2 regions of the Dysosmobacter sp. HCP28S3_G4 genome follow, and region 1 is predicted to be linked to the other one. Evidence: predicted binding sites of a transcription regulator. Region 1 holds the regulator's gene; the other holds the start of a gene.
The links. The regulator NrdR, encoded in region 1, represses ribonucleotide reductase genes. The targets are predictions, from matches to a motif close to CACNANATNTNGTG.

Region 1 (10,539 bases):
TATTGACAATATCGTTAGGCGATATTACACTGAGAGCAGATAATATCGACTAATGATATCGCTTTACGATAAAAGGAGTGGAGCACATGGCCAGAGAACCGCTGCGGGTACTGACGGAGCCCATGTTCTACGTTCTGCTGTCCCTGCTGCGGCAGGAGCGGTGCGGCACGGAGATCATGCAGTACACCGACGACACCACCGCCGGACGGGTGACCCTGGGCCCCGGCACGCTGTACACCATCCTGGCCAAATTCCAGGAGGAGCGGCTTATCGAGGAGACGGCGGTAGAGGGCCGGAAGCGGACCTACCGCATCACGGAGCGGGGCCGTGCCCTGTACCGGGAGGAGCTAGGCCGGCTGCGGCTGTGCGTAGCCGACGGCGAGCGGGAGGGACAGCTGTATCTGTCCTCCCTGGGACTGCCGGAAAGAGGAGGCGGCGAACCATGAAACGGGTGCTGAACTGGCTGCGGAACTTTCTTTGGGGCGACCGGATGCCCTGCGGCGAATACGATGTCCCCGGACTGGAGGACTGGCTGGAGCGGCAGGCCCGGCGGGGCCGGGTGCTTCGGAACTGGGCGTCCTTTGCGGAGGGCGTGCCGTCGGAGTGCCGGTTCTGCCTGGAACCGGCGGCGAAGCGGGAGTACGAGCCGTCGGATGAGAAGCTGGCGGACTACGCCGCCGCGGGCTGGGAGTACGTCTGCCGTACCAGAGGCGGCGCCTTTCTGGTGTGGCGGTCCACGTCGCCGGACCCCGTCCCCCTGCGGACGGACCCCACGGCGGACAGCTACGCCTATGACTATCTGTGGCGGCGGTTCCTGCTCCAAATGGCGCTGTGGCTGGCTTATATCATAGGAATGGTGGGGATCGCCGGTTATAATCTGGCCCGGGACCGCCACTTCCTGCTGAACATCATGCAGGACGCGGAAACAAGCTGGCTGGTGGTGTATCTCGCCCTGCTGCTGGTCTATACCGCCTTCGTCCAGTTCTCCGGTCTCCGGACCCTGCGGCGGCTGATGCGGAGTCTCCGGGCCGGGGTACCCATGGAGCGTCGGAAGTCCCGCATTCCCTTCCGGACCGTCTATCTGCTGGCCGCCTGCGGCATCCCACTGTATCTGGCCTGCGGGATGCTGTCCGTCTGGGAACCGGAACATGTGGATCTCGCCGACGACCTGACGCCTTTTGCGGCGGTAGACGCGCTGGGCGGCACGGCGGACGGCGCGAAAGTCACCCGCTTCCGCACGTTCCTGGGCAGGACTGTCACCGTGGCCCAGGGAGACTGCGATCTGCTGTGGAGGGACAGCGGACGAAGCACCAAAGATCTCATCCGCATCGTCTGCGACACCCAGCAGACGGTCTATCTCCCGTACTTTCCTGCCCTGTCCGGCCCTCTGCTGCGGGAACTGGCGGAGGCCTACATCCCGGAGGACGGCGGTCTCCCGGCGGAGACGCTGGACACAGACTGCTTTGATGATGCGTTTTATGTCAACTCTGACGGCATCCAGCACTTCGCCGCCCGGAAGGACGGCCGGGTGCTGTACTGCCGCACCGCCGCGCCGGAGGACCTGCGGGACCACCTTCCGGAGCTGGCGGCGGTGCTGGCGGACACGGACTGAAGAAAGGAGCGCACATGGACAACGAGAACAAGGCCCTGGGTTCGGCCTGCGGCCAGACGTGCAGCGAGATCCTCCCCGCCCGCTACGACCCGGCGGCGGTGGAGACGTGGCTGGAGGACATGGCAAAGGACGGCTGGCAGCTGACGGGCTTCGACTACCGCTTCTTCCGGACGGCAGGGACCTTCGAGCGGTCGGAGCCCCGGCCCACACGCTATCGCCTGACGCCCCTGACCCGGAAGGAAAAAGAGCCGGACGCGGAGCAGCGGGAGCTCTGCGAGCTGCGGGGCTGGCGGTACGCCGCCGCCATCTCCGACAGCTTCCACGTCTGGCGGTGCGACGACCCCGGGGCGCCGGAGATGGACACGGATCCGGTGACCCAGGCGGAGGGCTACCGCTGGCTGCGGCGGCGGGTCTGGCGGAGCTATCTCATCGACCTGCTGTTGGTGGCTTTGCTGTTTGTCATTGTTCTGGCGCTGCCCGGAAATGGCCGGGGCTTCCTGCTCAATATGTCGGAGAACGATGCGCCGGGAGAGTTCACGCTCTGGTGCCTGTCCATTGTAGGGATGACGGCCTCGGGCGTCGGGACCATCCGGACGCTGCGGCGGCTGTACCGGCGGCTTCACACCGGCGTCCCCATGGACCGCCCCGCCCCCTACCGGGCCAGACAATGGCGGACACGGGTCCTGTGGCTGGCCTTCATAGTGGGCTACTTCTATATCGTGTGCAACGGCCTGTTCAACGCCGACAGATTCCACCGGATGGACGACGATCCCGAAGCCATGGCCCGCGCCTGGTACGTGGATGTCACCGATCTCAATCCGTCGCTGACGGAGGCGGACGTCTGGCGGGCATACACGAAACAGCTGGAGCTGATCCCCCGGATGTACCAGGTGGACCACTATGCCGCGGACACCTCCGGTGTTGTGACGGACAGCGCACATACGGAGTATTACCGCCTGCTGACAGTCCCGCTGGCGGAGGAGCTGGAGCGGGAATTGGTGGAATATATGACCACTCGCAGCCACTATATTGACCTGACGGCCTGTCCCGTCTCCACGCTGGACAGCTTTTACTGGGGCCGGGGGGATGGACGGCAGTACGCCGTGGCCCGGCTGGGCTGTGCCGTCCTGACGGTGGAGTATGACGGTCCGGCGGACCTGCGGGACCATCCGGAGGCCCTGGCGGCGGCGCTGGCGGAGTAGCTGCCGGTTCCAAACAGTTTTAAATGATTTCAGATAAGGAGGGATCGCCATGCTGCGTGTCCTGCCCACCAGCGTGTACAATGTCCCGGCCATGGAGACGTGGCTGGGGGAACAGGCCCGGAAGGGCCGTCTCATCACCGGCTTCTGGGGCGACTACGGCGCCCTGTTCGACAAGGGGGAGCCCCGGGCGGAGGTCTACCGGCTGGAGCCCGGCGACGGCAATCTCCGGCCGGACCCGGAGAAAGCGGAGCTGTACGGCGCCGCCGGGTGGGAGTTCGTCGTCTCTACTTACGATCATACGCTGTGGCTGTTCCGGGCCTGCCGCCCGGACCCGTCCCCCATCCACACAGACCCGGAGACCCAGGCCATCGCCTTCGGGCGGCTGCGGAGGAAGCTGCTGCTCAATACCTTTCTGTGGGCGGTGCTGTTCGCCCTGTCGGTGGGGATCGTCCTGCTGAATCTCATGCGTATCTCCGTCTGGCAGGTGATCCAGGAACCCACCGCCCTGCTGGTCTTCCGGCCCGCCGCTTTCCAGATGAGCCTGCTGTGGGGCGGACTGGCCCTGAACGACTGGCTCGCCCTGCGGCGGCTGCTGAAGCCCCTGCGGGCCGGCATCCCCATGGAACACAGTGCGCCGTACCGTCAGGGCCGCCGGTGGTGGTTCTGGGGCGTCACGGCGCTGATTCCTCTCCAACTTCTTCTCATTCCCTGCTTCTCCGCCCTGGAGCCTGTGGTGGAGCGGTGGGCGGGGAACCCAGCCGGGTGTTCCTGGCCCATCGCCTACGTGCAGGTGGAGGATCTGGGAGCGTCGCCGGAGCGCCGGGCGGCCAACTACGTGACCCGGACGGACAGTATATTGGGCGAAAGCTACACCATTGGCGACGGCGGCGTCACCTTCGCCATGGGCCAGGACAGCCGTCTTCAGGGCCGGACCAACTTCTGGCGGCTGAAGGTGCCGGGGCTGGCGGAGGCGCTGACCCGGGAGATCCTCCGCGACGAGTTCCCCGGCGCCACCCGGAGCGAGTCCTTCCGGGCGTTTTTGAAAGAGGAGTATCCGGACAGCGTGAATCCCATGGCAGCGTCGGCGGAGCCGCTGGCGGACAGCCGCTTCGACGGCGTCTGGTACACAGCGGACGGGGATGTCCAGTATCTGCTGCTCCGGCAGGGCCGGACGGTGCTGTGGATGCGGGCGGAGGACGTGCCGGAGAACCTGCGGGATCATCTGGACGACTTCGCCGCCGCGCTGGACGGAGCTGCATGAGCCATACGGACAGCAAAGCCCCCCGCCGCCGGTTTCCGGCAGCGGGGGGCATCTGGTTTTCATGCGTTTATTTCCGGCGGATGAACTGGAGGTTCATGTCCACAGGGCCGGTGATGCCGTTGACCTCGGCGGTGGTGTACCGGGTGTCGCCGTCACAGAACTGCCAGTAGTCCATCTGATAGTAGAAGCTGGGATACACCCGCTCCGGGGAGCTGACGGGATAGCGGTACTCCGGGAACCAGATGGGATAGTCCTGGAGCTGGGGCAGGTTATACTTGTTGTAGCCCACCTCCTTGCCCATGTACACGATGGGCTGATAGCCCGCCTCCTCAATGCGCTGGCAGAAAGCTACGGCGCAGGCAGTGGCGATCTCCGGTGCCAGACTGTGGGCCCGGTAGGAGGTGGTGCCCAACTCCCAGTCGTAGGCCACGGGGCCGTCGATCTCATGCTCCTCCAGGATGCGCAGGACGAAGTCCGCCTCCTCGATGGCCTCCTCCACGGTGATGGCCTGGGAGAAGAAGTACACGCCGGTCTCGATGCCCGCCTCCATGGCGCCGTCGATGTTCTGGGTGCCGAAGGCGTCCGACAGGATGGTGCCGCCGCTGTAGCCCCGGAGGCCCACCCGGATCATGGCGAAGTCCACACCGTCGTCGGCCACGGCCTCCCAGTCGATGGTGTTGTTGGGGCAGCGCCGGTTCTGGTACGCGGACACGTCGATACCGAACCGGGTCCGGAAGTCCTCATTGGTGCACACCAGACGGCCCCGGTCATCCCAGTAGAAGTCATCGGCGGTGAGGGTGTTCCGCTCCAGATCGTCATATACCGAGACCTTGTAGTTGCCGTCCACGGCGGTGCGGTCCGCCTCGATCCAGGGATACTCCCGCTCCGGATCTTCGGCGGGCTGTTCCTCAACGGGCTGCTCCTGAGGCGTGGTGATGGTCTCCACGATGCCGGTGCCCAGATTCCGCACCGTGCCCGTCAGGGTCACGTCCCGCAAGGTGACGGTGCCAGTGACGCCGGGGGCCAGAATAAGGTCACCGGAAATGGTCAGATTGCTGAACTCCGCGCCGTCCACGGCGGTGACAAGGGCCGTGCCCTCCACATTCTCCGTGTAGGTGCCGCTGTCCTGGAACAGCTCCGAGATCATGCTGTTCAGCAGGTTCACCACCTCCGCACGGGTGATGGGGGTCTCCGGCCGGAAGCACCGGTCCAGTCCCACGTCGGTGATGTACCCGGCGTTGTACATGGTCAGCAGGTATCCCTTGGCATAGTCCTGGACCACGTAGCCGTCGGCGTAGGGCAACTCGCCCTCCGTCTCCGCCAGGCCGAAGGCCCGGCCGATCATGGTCACGGCCTGCTGGCGGCTGATGTTGTGGTAGATCAGCGCCTGGCCGTTGTTGCCCAGATACACCCCGGCGGCGTTGAGCTTCAGGATGTCGCTCTCCCAGTAGTCCCCAGCGGTGTCGGAAAAGGTGGAGGCGTCGGCCTCCTTGGTGTATTTCAGAAACCGGGACAGAATGCCCGCGAAGGCGCCCCGGGTGATGGTGGCGTCCGGCCGGAAGGTGCCGTCCTCATAGCCGTTGAGGATGTGGTAGTCCCCGCTCCACTTCTCGATGGCAGGCTCCGCCCAATGGCCAGCGGTGTCCTGATAGGCGGCCCGCGCCCACACCGGCAGGACCATGGCCGCTGCCAGGGACAGGGCCAGGATGCGTTTTGTCAGTCTGTTCTTGCCCATTTTCGTCTCCCTCTGGTGAAAAATGTCGAAGAAATATCCGCAAAAAGTCCCCGCGGCAAAGTCTCCGCGGGGGTCCTTTCCAGTACTTGCCTTGTCTGCCATCATAACAAATCTTTTCCATGGGGTCAACTGGTATCTTATGTTAACCTTTCCTTTTTCATAGAAAGTTCACAACTTCCGGCAAGGGCAGTGCAAAGGCCCCGTCCCGGCTGGACAGCCGGGATGGGGTCCTGTTTCCTATTTTCCGTAGGGGAAATCTTATTCCACGGTGACGCTCTTCGCCAGATTCCGGGGCTTGTCGATGTCGCAGCCGCGCTGGAGTGCCACGTAGTAGGCGAACAGCTGGAGGGGCACGATGCCCAGGGAGGGCTGAAGCACCGGATGGGCCGTGGGCACGGCCACAGTGGCGTCGGCGGTCTTCTCCATCTTCTCCCGGAACTCCTCCGTGGTCAGGGCCAGCACCTCGGCGCCCCGGGCCTTCACCTCCACCACGTTGCTCATGGCCTTGTCGAACAGCGGCCCGTAGGTCCCCAGAGCCACCACCAGCGTGCCCGGCTCGATGAGGGAGATGGTGCCGTGCTTCAGCTCGCCGGAGGCGTAGGCCTCGGAGTGGATGTAGCTGATCTCCTTCAGCTTCAGGGAGCCCTCCATGCCCATGGCGTAGTCCAGGTTCCGGCCGATGAAGAAGATGGAATCGTGGTTGAAATAGCGGGAGGCGAAGTACTGGACGTCCTTGGTGGTCTCCAGCACCTTCTCCATCTGCTCCGGCAGGGCCTCCGTCCCCCGGACGATGGCGTCGTACTCCTCCGGGCTGACGGTGCCCAGCACATCCGCCAGATACAGGCCGATGAGATCCATCAGTGCCAGCTGGGTGGAGTAGGCCTTGGTGGTGGCCACGGCGATCTCCGGACCGGCCCAGGTGTACAGCACGTCGTCCGCCTCCCGGGCGATGGAGGAACCCACCACATTCACCACCGCCAGCGTCCGGCCGCCCCGGCGCTTGGCCTCCCGCATGGCGGCCATGGTGTCCAGCGTCTCGCCGGACTGGCTGATGACGATGACCAGGGACTTTTCATCCACCAGCGGGTCGCAGTACCGGAACTCCGAGGCCAGCATCACCTCCACCGGACGGCGGGTCAGCCGCTCCCAGTTGTACTTGCTGACCATGGCCACGTGGTAGGACGAGCCGCAGGCGATGATGAACACCCGTGAGATGTCCCGGACGTACTCCGGCGTCAGGGTGATGCCGTCCAGCACCACACGGCCGTTTTTGATGCGGGGGGACACGGTGCGCCGGATGGCCTCCGGCTGCTCCATGATCTCCTTGAACATGAAATGGGGATAGCCGCCCTTCTCCGCCGCGGAGACATCCCAGTCCACGGTGTGGTGTTCCTTCTCCACGGGCACCAGCTCGTCGTCGAACACGTCGATGGAGTCCGGGGTCAGCACAGCGATCTCGCCATCGTCCATGTAGGCCACATCCCGGGTGTACTTGATGATGGCCGTCACGTCGGAGGCGATGAAGTTGCCGTTCTCGCCGTAGCCCAGGATCAGGGGACTGTCCTTCCGGGCGGCGATGAGGGTGTTGGGATAGTCCGCGCAGATGATGCCGAAGGCGTAGGAGCCCTCGATGCGGCGCAGGCACCGGCCCACCGCCTCCATCATATTGTGGCACTCGTTGTAGTGGTATTCCAGCAGCTGGGCCACCACCTCGGAGTCGGTGTCCGAGACGAAGTTGACCCCCAGCTTCTGGAGGTGCTCCTTGATCTCCAGATAGTTCTCAATGATGCCGTTGTGGACCAGGGCGATACGGCCGTTCTCGCTGACGTGGGGATGGGCGTTGATATCGTTGGGCTCGCCGTGGGTGGCCCAGCGGGTGTGGCCGATGCCCAGACAGCCCTCCAGGTCCGCGCCGCCGTGGATCAGGTCGCTGAGGACCTTCAGCCGGCCCTTGGTCTTCTTCACCTGAAGGCCCTTTTCCTCGGAGCGCACCGCCACGCCGGCGGAGTCATAGCCCCGGTACTCCATCCGCTGGAGGCCGTCCAGCAGAATGGGGGCCGCCTGCTCTCTTCCCACAAATCCGACAATTCCGCACATAGTCAAAAATCCTCCTGATAGTCATTACAGAGTGGTTGGTTATCGAGAAGGACAAACGCGCAGTTCATTTGCCTTTTCACCACGGTCATCCCGCTTCTGTTCCGCGGTCGCCCGCGTATTTGTACGGGATGTGCGCGCCCGTGGGCGCGGAGGGGCATCCGCCGAAAGTTCGATTGCAGGACCGTGTCCTGACGCTCCCCTCTCCTCGTTATCCCGGCACACCGGTGCCGGGCACATGGCGCTGTTGATGGGACGGACCCATGGACCTCCTTTCCCTACTGCGATTTGGACGCTGTGAACAACAGTATATGACAGATCCCCGGTGCGGGGAAATATCCAAAATGGATAAAAATGACCTCTCCGGCAGATACTCTCTCCGTCAGGGAGGGATGTCAATGGCCACCGCGTTTCTCCGCACGGTGATCCTCTATTTTCTCATCATGGCCGGTCTGCGGATCATGGGCAAGCGGCAGATCGGCGAGCTGGAGCCCAGCGAGCTGGTGCTGACCATGATGGTCTCGGACCTGGCCACAGTGCCCATGCAGGACTTCGGCATCCCGCTGCTGGCGGGGGTCATCCCCATTCTGACACTGCTGTCGCTGTCCATGCTGCTGAGCCAGCTGTCCCTGCGGAGCCTGCGGTTCCGGGACCTGGCCTGCGGCGTCCCCACGGTGCTCATCGACCAGGGACGGGTCTGTCAGGCGGCCATGCGGAAAAACCGCTTCACCATCGACGAACTGATGGAGGAGCTGCGGACCCAGGGCTACTGCGACCTCTCCGCCGTGAAATACGCGGTGCTGGAGAACTCCGGCCAGCTGTCCATCCTCCCGTGGGCACAGGAACAGCCGCCAACGGCGAAGCAGCTCCGCCAGCCGGTGGAGGACGACGTGACCCTGCCCCTGATCCTCATCAACGACGGGCGGGTCCTGCGGCGGAACCTGGCCCTCTGTGAGAAGACGGAGGACTGGCTCCGGGAGCAGCTCACTGCCCGGGGACTGCGCTCCCCGAAAGAGGTGTTCCTGTTCACCCTGGCGGGAGACGGGTCGGTCTGCTGTCTGGAGAAGGAGGGCGGGAGATGAAGTCGTTTCTGGCGCCCATCCTTACTCTCTGCGGCATTCTGGCCTTCTCCGCCTGGAACTGCCAGCTCATGACCGATCACACAGAGCGGTGGTCCGCCCAGTTGGAGACAGCGGCGGCGCTGGCGTCGGAGGGCGACTGGGACGCCGCCGGAGACGCCCTTCAGCAGAGCTACGACGACTGGTCCGGCCATCAGACCTACCTCCACATCGTGGAGAAGCACGACGCCGTAGACGATGCGGAGGCCATGTACCGCCGGGCCTTCGCCTTTGCCGGGGAACAGGAGCCCTCGGAGTTTCAGGCGGAGGTGGCGGATCTGCGGGACCAGCTCCGCCTGCTGGCCGAGATGGAGCGGTTCAGCCTGAAAAATATCCTGTAGCCCTCCGGCGGCTCATTTGTCCGCCAGCAGCTTGTTCAGCTCGGTCATAAACGTGTCGATGTCCTTGAACTGGCGGTAGACGGAGGCGAAGCGGACGTAGGCCACCTCATCCACCTTTTTCAGGCGGGTCATCACCTGCTCGCCGATGACCTCCGTGCGGATCTCCCGCTCCATGGAGTTCTGGAGGTCCTGCTCGATCTCGTCGGCGATGGTCTCCAGTGCGCCCAGGGACACCGGGCGCTTCTCACAGGCCCGGATCATGCCCCGGAGGATCTTGTTCCGGTCGAAGCTCTGGCGGCTGCCGTCCTTCTTGATGACCACCATGGGCAGGCTCTCCACCGTCTCATAGGTGGTGAACCGCTTCCGGCAGGAGAGGCACTCTCTGCGGCGGCGGATGCTGCTGCCCTCGTCGGCGGGCCGGGAATCGATCACCTTGCTCTCACTGTAACCGCAAAATGGACATCTCATGGTCTACCTCCGTATCTCCGCCGGTGCTCCCGGCGGTTTTCCTTGGCATTTCCGTGGGACCACGGACCAGAACGGTCTGTAGTTAGAGATAGTATATCACATCTTTTGGAAATTTGGTAGACATAAATTCAATCTTGTGGCGCTTTTCCGGAACTTTCGGCGTCGGCCGCTCACCGGAACACCGGCATCTCCCAGCGGTCGAAGGCAAACACCGCGTAATCCCGGCCCCCGATGCGCCGCACCCGGGCGAAGCAGAACAGTCCCGTCAGCAGGAAGGGCCGGCGGCAGTCGAAGGGCAGGGCCACGTACCGCACACCGTCCCCCGTCCGGGTCAGAACGCCCTGACAGCCCCGCAGCTCCCGGCGCAGGAAGTCCCCCCGGAACAACCGCTCCGGATCGGAGACCGGCTGCCACGCACCGGTGTCCTCCTCCGGCGCCCCCACCGGCCGCAGCTCTCCCCGCAACAGAAAGCCTGCCGGCTCCAGCTCCCGGGCCGCCACCCGGCGGTCCAGGCAGAAGGCGCCGTCCCGGGGCTCCGGGATGCCCAGCCGGGCCTCCCCCGTCTTCCCCACCGCGTACAGTCGGGCCAGCGTCCCCGGTTCCAGGCGGCACCGGGCCTGGCAGCGGACGTAAAGTCCCTCCTTTGCCGCCGTCAGATCCCCCACGGTCTGTCCGTTCAGCACCACCGGTACCCTGTCCATACGCCGC
Region 2 (10,539 bases), on a different contig from region 1:
GGCGGCGATGTCCATGATCTTGTCCAGCCGGGTGTAGAACTCCTCGGGGGTCTTGGAGAGGTAGGCGATGCGGGGCAGGTTGATGGTCACCACGCCCACGGAGCCGGTGGACTCGCCGGAGCCGAAGAAGCCGCCGGACTTTTTCCGCAGCTCCCGCAGGTCCAGACGCAGGCGGCAGCACATGGACCGGACGTCGGAGGGCTCCATGTCGGAGTTGATATAGTTGGAGAAGTAGGGGGTGCCGTACTTGGCGGTCATGCCGAACAGGAGGCGGTTGTTCTCCGTCTCACTCCAGTCGAAGTCCCGGGTGATGGAGTAGGTGGGGATGGGATACTGGAAGCCCCGGCCGTCGGCGTCGCCCTCGGTCATGATCTCGATGAACGCCTTGTTCACCATGTCCATTTCCTGCTTGCAGTCGCCGTAGGTGAAGTCCATCTCCTTGCCGCCCACGATGGCCGGCAGGTCCTTCAGGTCATTGGGGACGGTCCAGTCCAGAGTGATGTTGGAGAAGGGCGCCTGTGTGCCCCAGCGGGAGGGGGTGTTGACGCCGAACACGAAGGACTGGATGCACTGCTTGACCTCTTTCTGGGTCAGGTGATCCACTTTCACGAAGGGAGCCAGATAGGTGTCGAAGGAGGAGAAGGCCTGGGCGCCCGCCCACTCGTTCTGCATGATGCCCAGGAAGTTCACCATCTGGTTGCACAGGGTGCTGAGGTGGCTGGCGGGGGAGGAGTTGATCTTGCCGGGAATGCCCAGGCCCTGCTGGATGAGCTGCTTCAGGCTCCAGCCGGCGCAGTAGCCGGTGAGCATGCTGAGGTCGTGGATGTGGATGTCGCCGCTGCGGTGGGCGTTGGCGATCTCAGGGTCATAGACCTCGCTGAGCCAGTAGTTGGCGGTGATGGCGCCGGAGTTGGAGAGGATCAGGCCGCCCACGGAGTAAGTGACGGTGGAGTTCTCCTTCACGCGCCAGTCGTTGACGTGGAGGTAGTTGTTCACCAGCTCCTTGTAGTCCAGCACGGTGGAGCTGAGGTTGCGGATCTTCTCCCGCTGCTTGCGGTAGAGGATGTAGGCCTTGGCCACATCGGCGTAGCCCGCCTTGCTGAGGACGTTCTCCACGCTGTCCTGGATGTCCTCCACGCTGATCCGGCCATCGTGGATCTTCTCCTGATAGTCGGCGGTGACCTTCAGGGCCAGCAGGTCGATGATGTCAGTGTTGTAGGCCATGCCGGTGGCCTCAAAGGCCTTGGTGATGGCTACGCTGATCTTGGAAATGTTGAAATCCGTGACCTTCCCGTCTCGTTTAACGACTTGATACATACTTTCTCCTATCCTCTCTCGGTCAAACTGCTGCTCGATCATTTGCTCTATCATTTCCCTCCGGCAGAGGGGGTGTGGGGTCTCAAAACACCTGATGAAAGGGCGGTAAACCGCCCAGCAATTTCTATTGTAACATACCACTGGTGGAAGTCAAGCTGAAAAACCACTATATCTTGTGATACAATTTCGTAGACATTACCAATTGCATCAAGATGTTGTTAGATACCCCGGATGGCCACCTCTCCGAAGAAGGGACGGGCTGCGTCGGCCAGGGACCGCAGCGTCTCCGGCGGCCAGGCCGTCAGGCCGCTGCCCACCAGATCGCCGGAGTCCACGAACTGCTGGAGGAAGTACCGGGGCGCGCCCTCCAGCCATTGGCCGATGGCCTCCATGTCCGCGGCGGTGTGAAATTCCCGGACCACAGTGGTGCGGAACTCGAAGGGGACGGGCCCCTCCATCAGCAGGGCCGCGCTCTCCCGGATGGGAGCCATGTCGAAGCCGGGGACGCCCACAGTCAGGGGATATTTCTCCGGGGAATTTTTGATATCCATGGCTGCATAGTCCACCAGACCGGCGTCCAGCAGGGCGGCGAGACGGTCCGGAAAGGTGCCGTTGGTGTCCAGCTTCACGTCAAAGCCCAGATCCTTCACCGCCCGGAGAAAGTCCGGGACGCCCGGCTGCATCAGCGGCTCGCCGCCGGAGAGCACCACGCCGTCCAGCAGGCCCCGGCGGCTTTTGAGAAAGGCCAGCACAGCATCCTGGGACAGCACCTCGTTCTCCTCCACCCGGGTCACAAGGAGTGCGTTGTGGCAGAACGGACACCGGAGATTGCACCCGCCGGTGAACACCGTGGCGGCCAGTTTTCCGGGGTAATCCACCATGGCCAGCTTCTGTAATCCGCAGATCTTCATTGTGCCCACCTCCGTTCCGGCACTCAAGATGTTGTTATCATAGACCAGACTGTCCACAAGTACAAGTGCCTTTTGCAACAGTATTTTCCAAAAACACCGCAAGCCCCTGGCACCACTGGCCTGGCGGCGGAGAGAAAAATTTCAGACAAAATTCAGTCCGCGGTTTTTCTTTTTGATAGAGTGTGATAAGATATAGAGACTGCTGATCCCGGGCCTATGCGCCCGCCTGTTTTGAAGGAGGTGTTTCCGCTGCAAACCGTGGAACTTTCCATCCTGGACTGGCTCCAGATCCATCTGCGCTGCGGCGTGCTGGACGCGGTGATGCCGGCGGTGAGCCGCATCTGCGACCACGGCGAGGTGTGGATCCTGCTGGCGCTCATCCTGCTGCTGACAAAAAAGCACCGGAAGGCAGGGGCCTCCGTGGCCTGCGCCCTGGTGCTGGATCTGATTTTCTGCAATCTGCTCCTGAAGCCGCTGGTGGGCCGCCTGCGGCCCTTTGCCGTCAACACGGCGGTGGCGCTGCTGGTACCGCCGCCGTTGGACGCCTCCTTCCCCTCAGGGCACACGGCGTCCTCCTTTGCGGCGGCCGCGGCGCTGTGGGCGGCCGGATATCACCGGATGGGCGCGGCGGCGCTGGTATTGGCCTGCGCCATCGCCTTCTCCCGGCTGTACCTGTATGTCCACTGGCCCAGCGACGTGCTGGCCGGCGCGATCCTGGGCGCGGTCCTGGGGTGGTCCGGCGCCGCGCTGGTAAAGGCGGCGTCGAAGCGGCGTTCCGGAGAGGAACAGCCGTGACGCGGCGGGTTTCCCGCATCCAAACAACAGACGTCCGCAGGCTTTTGCCTGCGGACGTCTCAGCTTGCGGGGAAACTTTACTGGATGCCGGTGACGGTGTAGTCCTGATCCTCCACGGCCTTTTTCAGGGTGTCGTCGGAGACGGCGGACTTCAGCGTCACCACGGCGGTGCCCGCCTCATGGCTGACGGCGGCCTGTTCCACCTCCGGCAGGGCCTCCAGGGCCTTCTTCACCCGGGCCTCGCAGTGGACGCACATCATGCCTTCGATCTTCATGGTCTTTTCCATAGTGGTTGTTTCCTCCTCTTTGTTGTGTCTGGATTGGATTTTATGATCTCTGCGGGGATCCCGCAGATCAAACAGATTCAGCCGCAGGGCGTTGGACACCACGCAGAAGCTGCTGAGGCTCATGGCCGCCGCGCCGAACATGGGGTTCAGCGTCAGCCCCAGGGGGATGAACACGCCGGCGGCCAGCGGAATGCCGATGGTGTTGTAGAAGAACGCCCAGAACAGGTTCTGGTGGATGTTCCGCAGCGTGGCACGGCTCAGCCGGATGGCGGCGGGGACGTCGCTGAGGCGGCTCTTCATCAGCACCACGTCCGCCGCGTCGATGGCCACGTCGGTGCCCGCGCCGATGGCGATGCCCATGTCTGCCCGGGTCAGGGCCGGGGCGTCGTTGATGCCGTCGCCCACCATGGCCACCCGGCCCCGGCGCTTCAACTCCCGGATGACCCGTTCCTTGCCGTCCGGCAGGACGCCGGCGATAACCTCGTCCACGCCGGCCTGGGCGCCGATGGCCCGGGCGGTGCGCTCGTTGTCGCCGGTGAGCATCACCACGCGGATGCCCATGTTCCGCAGCTCCGCCACGGCCCGGGGACTGTCGGGCTTGATGACGTCCGCCACGGCGATGACGCCCAGGAGCTTCCGGTCCTGGCTGAAGAACAGGGGCGTCTTGCCCTGCTCCGCCAGCGATTCCGCCTGGGCGCGGACAGTCTCCGGAACCTCTGCCCGGGCGCTGATGAAGCTGAGATTGCCGCCGCTGAGGACGGCGCCCTCACGGCGGGCGGTGAGGCCGTTGCCCGGCAGGGCCTGGAAGTCCGAGACCTCCTCCGGCGCTAGCCGCCGCTCCTCCGCAGCCTGCAAAATGGCCCGGGCCAGGGGATGCTCGCTTCTGCGCTCCAGAGCGTAAGCCAGACGGAGCAGCTCCTCCTGGCTGACGCCATCGGCGGGCAGGATGTCCGTCGCCTTCGGCTCGCCGGAGGTGATGGTGCCGGTCTTGTCCAGCGCCACGATCTCTGTCTTTCCGGCGGCCTCCAGAGAGGCGGCGGTCTTGAACAGGATGCCGTTTTTGGCCCCCATGCCGCTGCCCACCATGATGGCCACGGGCGTGGCCAGTCCCAGGGCGCAGGGACAGGAGATCACCAGCACGGAGATGCCCCGGGCCAGGGCGAAGCCCACGCTCCGGCCCAGCAGCAGCCACACGACGGTGGTGATGACCGCGATGGTGATGACCGCCGGGACGAACACGCTGGAGACCCTGTCCGCCACCTTGGCGATGGGGGCCTTGGTGGCTGCCGCGTCGCTGACCATCTGGATGATCTGGGACAGGGTGGTATCCTCACCCACCCGGGTGGCCTGACACTTCAGGAAACCGGACTGGTTCACCGTGGCGGCGGAGACGGCGTCCCCCGGCCCCTTGTCCGCCGGGACGCTCTCGCCGGTGAGGGTGGACTCGTTGACGGCGCTCTCGCCCTCCAGCACCACGCCGTCCACCGGAATATGCTCCCCGGGGCGCACCACAAAGACATCGCCCTTCTGCACCTGCTCGATGGGCACCTCCGTCTCCCCGCCGTCCCGGAGAACCACGGCGGTCTTGGGGGCCAGCTTCATCAGGCTTTTCAGGGCGTCGGTGGTTTTGCCTTTGGACCGGGCCTCCAGCATCTTGCCCACGGTGATGAGGGTCAGGATCATGGCGGCGGACTCAAAGTAGAACTCCATCATATAGGTCATGACGGCGTCCATATCCATGTCCACCTGGGCGCGGGTCATGGCGAACAGGGCGTAGGTACTGTAGACGAAAGCCGCCGAGGACCCCAGGGCCACCAGCGTGTCCATGTTGGGGGCCCGGTGCCACAGGCTCCTGAAGCCGCTGATAAAGAACTTTTGATTGATGACCATGATGATCACCGTCAGCAGCAGCTGGGTCAACCCCATGGCCACGTGGTTGTCGTCATAGAAGGCGGGCAGGGGCCAGCCCCACATCATATGGCCCATGGAGAAGTACATCAGCACGATGAGGAACCCCAGAGACCACGCCAGCCGCTGTTTCAGAAACGGCGTCTCCCGGTCCCGGAGCTGGTCCTCCGTCTCATTGGCCGGGACGGCCTTTGCCCCGGCGGCGCCCTTGAGGGAGGCGCCGTAGCCCGCGCCCTCCACCGCCGCCACGATGTCGGCGGCAGCGGCGGTGCCCTCCACGCCCATGGAGTTGGTCAGCAGGCTCACAGAGCAGGCCGTGACTCCCGGCACCTTGGAGACGGCCTTTTCCACTCTGGCGCTGCACGCCGCGCAGCTCATGCCGGTGACGTTGTATTGCTGCATGAAAGTCCTCCTTTGAAAACGGTGCGGGCTCGCCCGCCTCGGATAGTTTGGCGTGTCCGTTCCGGATTATGACGGCTCCGGAGACGAGGGCCTCTATTTCATCAGCTTCTGGAGGGTCTTCACCAGTTCGTCGATGCTCTCGTCCTTGCCGTCCCGGATGTCCTGGGCCACGCAGGTGCGGATGTGCTGGGCCAGCAGCTCCCGATTGAAGGCGTTCACCGCCGCCGTCACCGCCGCGGACTGGACCAGAATATCCACGCAGTAGGCGTTGTTCTCCACCATGCCCCGGATACCCCGGATCTGCCCCTCGATGCGGTTCAGCCGGTGGATGAGGCTGGTGTATTCGTCGGGGGAACGCTCCTTTTTCCGCTGGCAGCGGCAGGCTTCCTGTTCCATGTGGACACCTCCTGTAAAAATACCCCGGTAGGGTATCACTATCATATACCCTCCGGGGGTATTTGTCAAGAGCGCGGAGGAAAAAGAGTGCGCCGCGGGACGGCGGGGCATTCCCAAACAGGAGGATGTGTGGTATGATACCAATACATAAAATACAAATGGGAGGGACCGCCATGAAGCTGCCGGAACGCTATGAATCAGACGTACTGTTTTTCTTTGACGGCAGGCCGCTGGAGCTGGCGCTGTACCAGACGCTGTTCCGTTCTCTGGAGACGGCGTTCCCCGAGGCGTCCGTCAGGGTGCAGAAGACCCAGATCAGCTTTTACGGCAGACATCTCTTTGCCGCCGTGTCGCTGCCGGTGCGCAGGCGGAAGGGCTGGCCGGAGCACTGCATCGTCGTGACCATCGGGCTGTCCCACCGTCTGGAGTCGCCCCGGATCGCCGTGGCCGTGGAGCCGTACCACAACCGCTGGACCCATCATGTGCTGGTGTCCGGAGAGGAGCAGATCGACGGCGAGCTGCTGGACTGGCTGAAAGAGGCCTGGGCGTTTTCGGAGAACAAGCGCTGACAGCGGGACGCGGCCCCATGAGAACAGGATCGAAAAGGAGAGGAAACCAATGAAAACCGCCATCTGTTATTATTCCCGGCACCACGGGAACACGCTGAAAGTTCTGGAGGCCATGGCCCGGGGGAACGACATCGACCTCATCGACGTGACGGCCCGGATGGCCGTCCATCTGGAGGAATACGACTGCATCGGCTTCGCCTCCGGCATCTACTACTCCAAATTCCAGAAGTCAGTGCTGGACTTCGCCGGACAGTACCTGCCGGAGGGGAAGGACGTGTTCTTCGTCTACACCTGCGGCTCCATGGGCAAGGGCTACACCAAAGCCATCGCCGAAGCCGCCGCCGCAAAAAAGGCGCATATTCTGGGGGAGTACGGCTGCCGGGGCTTTGACACCTTCGGCCCCTTCAAGCTGGTGGGCGGCATCGCCAAGGGCCATCCCGATGCAGACGATCTGCAAAAGGCGAGGGACTTCTACCAGTCCATCTGCCGGGAGCGGTGACGCGGACGCGGCACCGGCCTGAAGCTGATTTACATAAAAGCAGGACCACCGGCGGCGGAAAGGCGTCCGCTGCGGTGGTCCTGTTTGATTTGTTCAGTCTTCCTCCATCAGCCGGAGACCGGCGGTGGCGGTGACGGGCAGGGAGAAGACGATGGATTTGGCCTTGCTTTCCATGCCCGCGTTCTGCATGATGGACTGCATGATACCGTTTTTCAGGGCTTTTTTGGCGACGATGAAGATCATCTCCTTCTCCGGCGCCAGCGAGACACCCAAAAACCGTTCCGCCCGCTCCATGCCGGTGCCCTTGGCATGGATAACGGTGCCGCCGGCGGCGCCGGCCTCCCGGGCGGCGTCCATGATCTGGTCGCTGTAGCCGTGGTTGGCGATGACCACCAGCAGCTCATGGGTCGTGTCCTTCAAAGTGGATTCCTCCCCTTTCTCATAGTCCTGATTTTCCGTCAGGAACAGCAGTTCCCGCCTGCCGCCGATGCTGCTCAGCGGCACGATGAAGGCGATGCCGGTGCCAGGCACGTCGATGCGCAGCCGGGACTCGAGCCCCTTCCGCAGCCGCTCCCACACCTGTCCCGTCACCACGCTGAAGGTGACGGACTTGTCGGAGGACTCCAGCCCCAGACAGTCCATCGTCTCGTTGCTGGCGGTGCCGGTGCCCAGGGTGACGAAATTCACCGCCACCCGCTGCTCCTTATAAAAGGTGATGAAGCGGGCCAGCCGTTTCCGGTCGGTGACGGTGACCATCAGATACAATTCACTCACAGTGTCCCGCCTCCTTACAGTTCGATGATGTCATAGTCCCCTAGCAGGGCAAAGGCGTCGCCGCCGGAGACGCCGGACAGGGACGCAGCAGCCTGTTTCGTGCGGAGCCGGTAGACCAGGCCCAGGATCTGAATGGTGATGAGGGGCGTCATGGCCACCATGGCCACCACGCCGAAGGCGTCGGTGATGATATTCCCGCCCACGGCGGCGCAGGTGCCCATGGCGAAGGGCAGCAGAAAGGTGGTGGTCATGGGGCCGGAGGCCACGCCGCCGGAGTCGAAGGCGATGGCGGTGAAGATTTTCGGCACGAAGAAGGACAGGCCCAGCGCCAGGGCGTAGCCGGGGATCAGCAGGTAAAAGATGGACAGTCCCGTCAGCACCCGGACCATGGCCAGTCCCACGGAGACGGCCACGCCGATGCAGAGGCTGCGCTTCATGGCCTCGCCGGAGATGGCGCCGTCGGTCAGCTCCTCCACCTGCCGCATGAGGACGTACACCGCCGGTTCCGCCATGACGATGAAGTAGCCGATGACCATGCCGATGGGGACGATGACCCAGCGGCAGGACAGGGAGGCCAGCACCTGCCCCAGATAGTTGCCGGCGGGCATGAAGCCCACGTTGACGCCGGTGAGGAACAGCACCAGTCCCGCGTAGGTGTAGGCCAGGCCCACGCCGATCTTGATGAGGGTCCGGCGGCCCAGATGGAGGGCCGTCACCTGGAAGACGGCGAAGAACACGATGATGGGCAGCAGAGACACGGCCATCTCCCGGATGTAAGTGGGGAAGCCGCGGGAGAATTCCCGCCACAGGGCCAGGGAGTCGCTGATCTCCGGCAGGACGGAGGGCCTGTAGCTGCCCTCGGGATGGTAGAGCAGGCCCAGCAGCAGCACCGCCAGAATGGGGCCGATGGAGCACAGGGCCACCAGACCGAAGCTGTCGTCCGCGGCGTGCTTGTCGCTGCGGATGGCGGAGATGCCCACGCCCAGCGCCATGATGAAGGGGACGGTCATGGGGCCGGTGGTGACGCCGCCGGCGTCGAAGGCCACCGCCAGAAAGTCCCGGGGTACGAAGAAGGCCAGGGCGAAGACGAATATGTAGAATCCCACCAGCATGGCGGGCAGGGGAACGGAGAACAGCATCCGCAGCAGGGCCACGCACAGAAACAGTCCCACGCCGCAGGCCACCGTCAGGACAAGGGTCCTGTTGGGCACGGAGGGGACCTGTTCCGCCAGCACCTGCAGGTCCGGCTCCGAGATGGTGATGAGGAAGCCCAACAGGAAGCCCAGGGACAGCATGACCCACAGCTTCCGGGACCGGGTCATGCAGGAGCCCACCCGCTCGCCCATGGGGGTCATGGCCAGTTCGGCGCCCAGGGAGAAGAGGGTCATGCCCAGGATCAGCAGCGCGCCGCCGATGAGAAAGACCATCAGGATACTGGGCGGGATGGGGGCAATGGTGAAGCTCAGCAGCAGCACGATGCCCATGATGGGCAGCACCGCCTTCAGGGCTTCGCCGCGTTTTTCCTGTAATTTTGTCCGATACAAGAGCATCCGCCTTTCCGTCTGTATTTTGGGCGGTCAGGAGACCATGACGCCGCAAGATATGTTGATTATATTATACAGGAAGAATCCGCTATGATTCCGTTAAGATTTCCTTAAATTTGTAAATAATCCAAAAACAACTAAAAAATTTCAAAAAAACGGCGAAAATCTGAAAAAACGACAGGGACACGGCAAAAACTGAAATTTTGATATCTTGTCTGCGATCCGGCGGGGCAGAAAATTTTTCAGAGATTTTTGCGAACCCCTCTTGACTCTGACACAGAGGGAGGGACTATCCTGTACCTGAGCTCAAAAATACAGGCCTGCGGAGGAATGACACATGCTGAAGATCGGAGATTTTTCCAAGCTGTCCCGGGTGAGTATCCGGATGCTGCGGCACTACGATGAGATCGGTCTGCTGGTGCCTGCCAGCACGGACCCCTTCACCGGCTACCGCTACTACAGCGAGAGCCAGCTGCCCACGGCGGGACGCATCGCCGCCCTGCGGGAGATGGGCTTCGGCCTGGCGGCCATCGCGGACATCCTGAAGCAGGACGACGACCCGGAGGTCCTGGCCCGGTATCTCCGGCTGCGGCAGCTGGAGCTGGTCGGACTGGCGGAAGACACCGCCAGACGGCTGCGGCTCCTGGAGACAGCCATGGAACGGCTGAGAAAGGAATCGAATATGCGTTACAACGTGGTATTGAAGACCCTGCCGGAGCGGTACGCCGCCTGCGTCCGCATGACCATCCCCAGCTATGACCGGGAGGGCGACGTGTGGGGTGTCCTGTGCGGGGAGACGGAGCATCTGCGCCTCCAGCCCACGGACCCCTGCTATTGCAGCGTGGTGTTCCACGACGAGGGTTACAAGGAGTCCGACGTGGACGTGGAGGCCCAGAAGACGGTGAAGGGGCAGTATCCCGACACGGAGCACGTCCGCTTCCGGACGCTGCCGGCGGTGACCTTTGCCTCCTGCACCTATCAGGGCTCCTACGACAAGATCGGCGCGGTGAACGAGGCCGTGGCGGCCTGGGTGGAGGCCAACGGCTACACCTACGACGGCCCCATGTTCAACATCTATCACGTCAGCCCCCATGAGACGCAGAATCAGGAGGAGTTCGTCACGGAGGTCTGCTATCC

Region 2: the regulator NrdR is predicted to act here: its motif matches at 1,482-1,495, upstream of ACTNBU_RS11080 (ribonucleoside triphosphate reductase).

The regions. Positions count from the first base shown of each region.
Region 1 is NZ_JBQHUP010000016.1:12,224-22,762, forward strand. It holds gene ACTNBU_RS05565 (PadR family transcriptional regulator) at 87-446, shown strand; gene ACTNBU_RS05570 (DUF2812 domain-containing protein) at 443-1,612, shown strand; gene ACTNBU_RS05575 (DUF2812 domain-containing protein) at 1,627-2,814, shown strand; gene ACTNBU_RS05580 (DUF2812 domain-containing protein) at 2,864-4,075, shown strand; gene ACTNBU_RS05585 (GH25 family lysozyme) at 4,143-5,810, opposite strand; gene glmS (glutamine--fructose-6-phosphate transaminase (isomerizing)) at 6,069-7,907, opposite strand; gene ACTNBU_RS05595 (DUF421 domain-containing protein) at 8,303-8,986, shown strand; gene ACTNBU_RS05600 (DUF4363 family protein) at 8,983-9,363, shown strand; gene nrdR (transcriptional regulator NrdR) at 9,376-9,831, opposite strand; gene ACTNBU_RS05610 (hypothetical protein) at 10,002-10,532, opposite strand.
Region 2 is NZ_JBQHUP010000057.1:2,304-12,842, forward strand. It holds gene ACTNBU_RS11080 (ribonucleoside triphosphate reductase) at 1-1,317, opposite strand, end outside; gene ACTNBU_RS11085 (anaerobic ribonucleoside-triphosphate reductase activating protein) at 1,536-2,228, opposite strand; gene ACTNBU_RS11090 (phosphatase PAP2 family protein) at 2,487-3,023, shown strand; gene ACTNBU_RS11095 (heavy metal translocating P-type ATPase) at 3,101-5,620, opposite strand; gene ACTNBU_RS11100 (metal-sensing transcriptional repressor) at 5,714-6,016, opposite strand; gene ACTNBU_RS11105 (DUF5655 domain-containing protein) at 6,190-6,585, shown strand; gene ACTNBU_RS11110 (flavodoxin family protein) at 6,635-7,084, shown strand; gene ACTNBU_RS11115 (P-II family nitrogen regulator) at 7,178-7,858, opposite strand; gene ACTNBU_RS11120 (DUF1538 domain-containing protein) at 7,873-9,342, opposite strand; gene ACTNBU_RS11125 (MerR family transcriptional regulator) at 9,740-10,539, shown strand, end outside.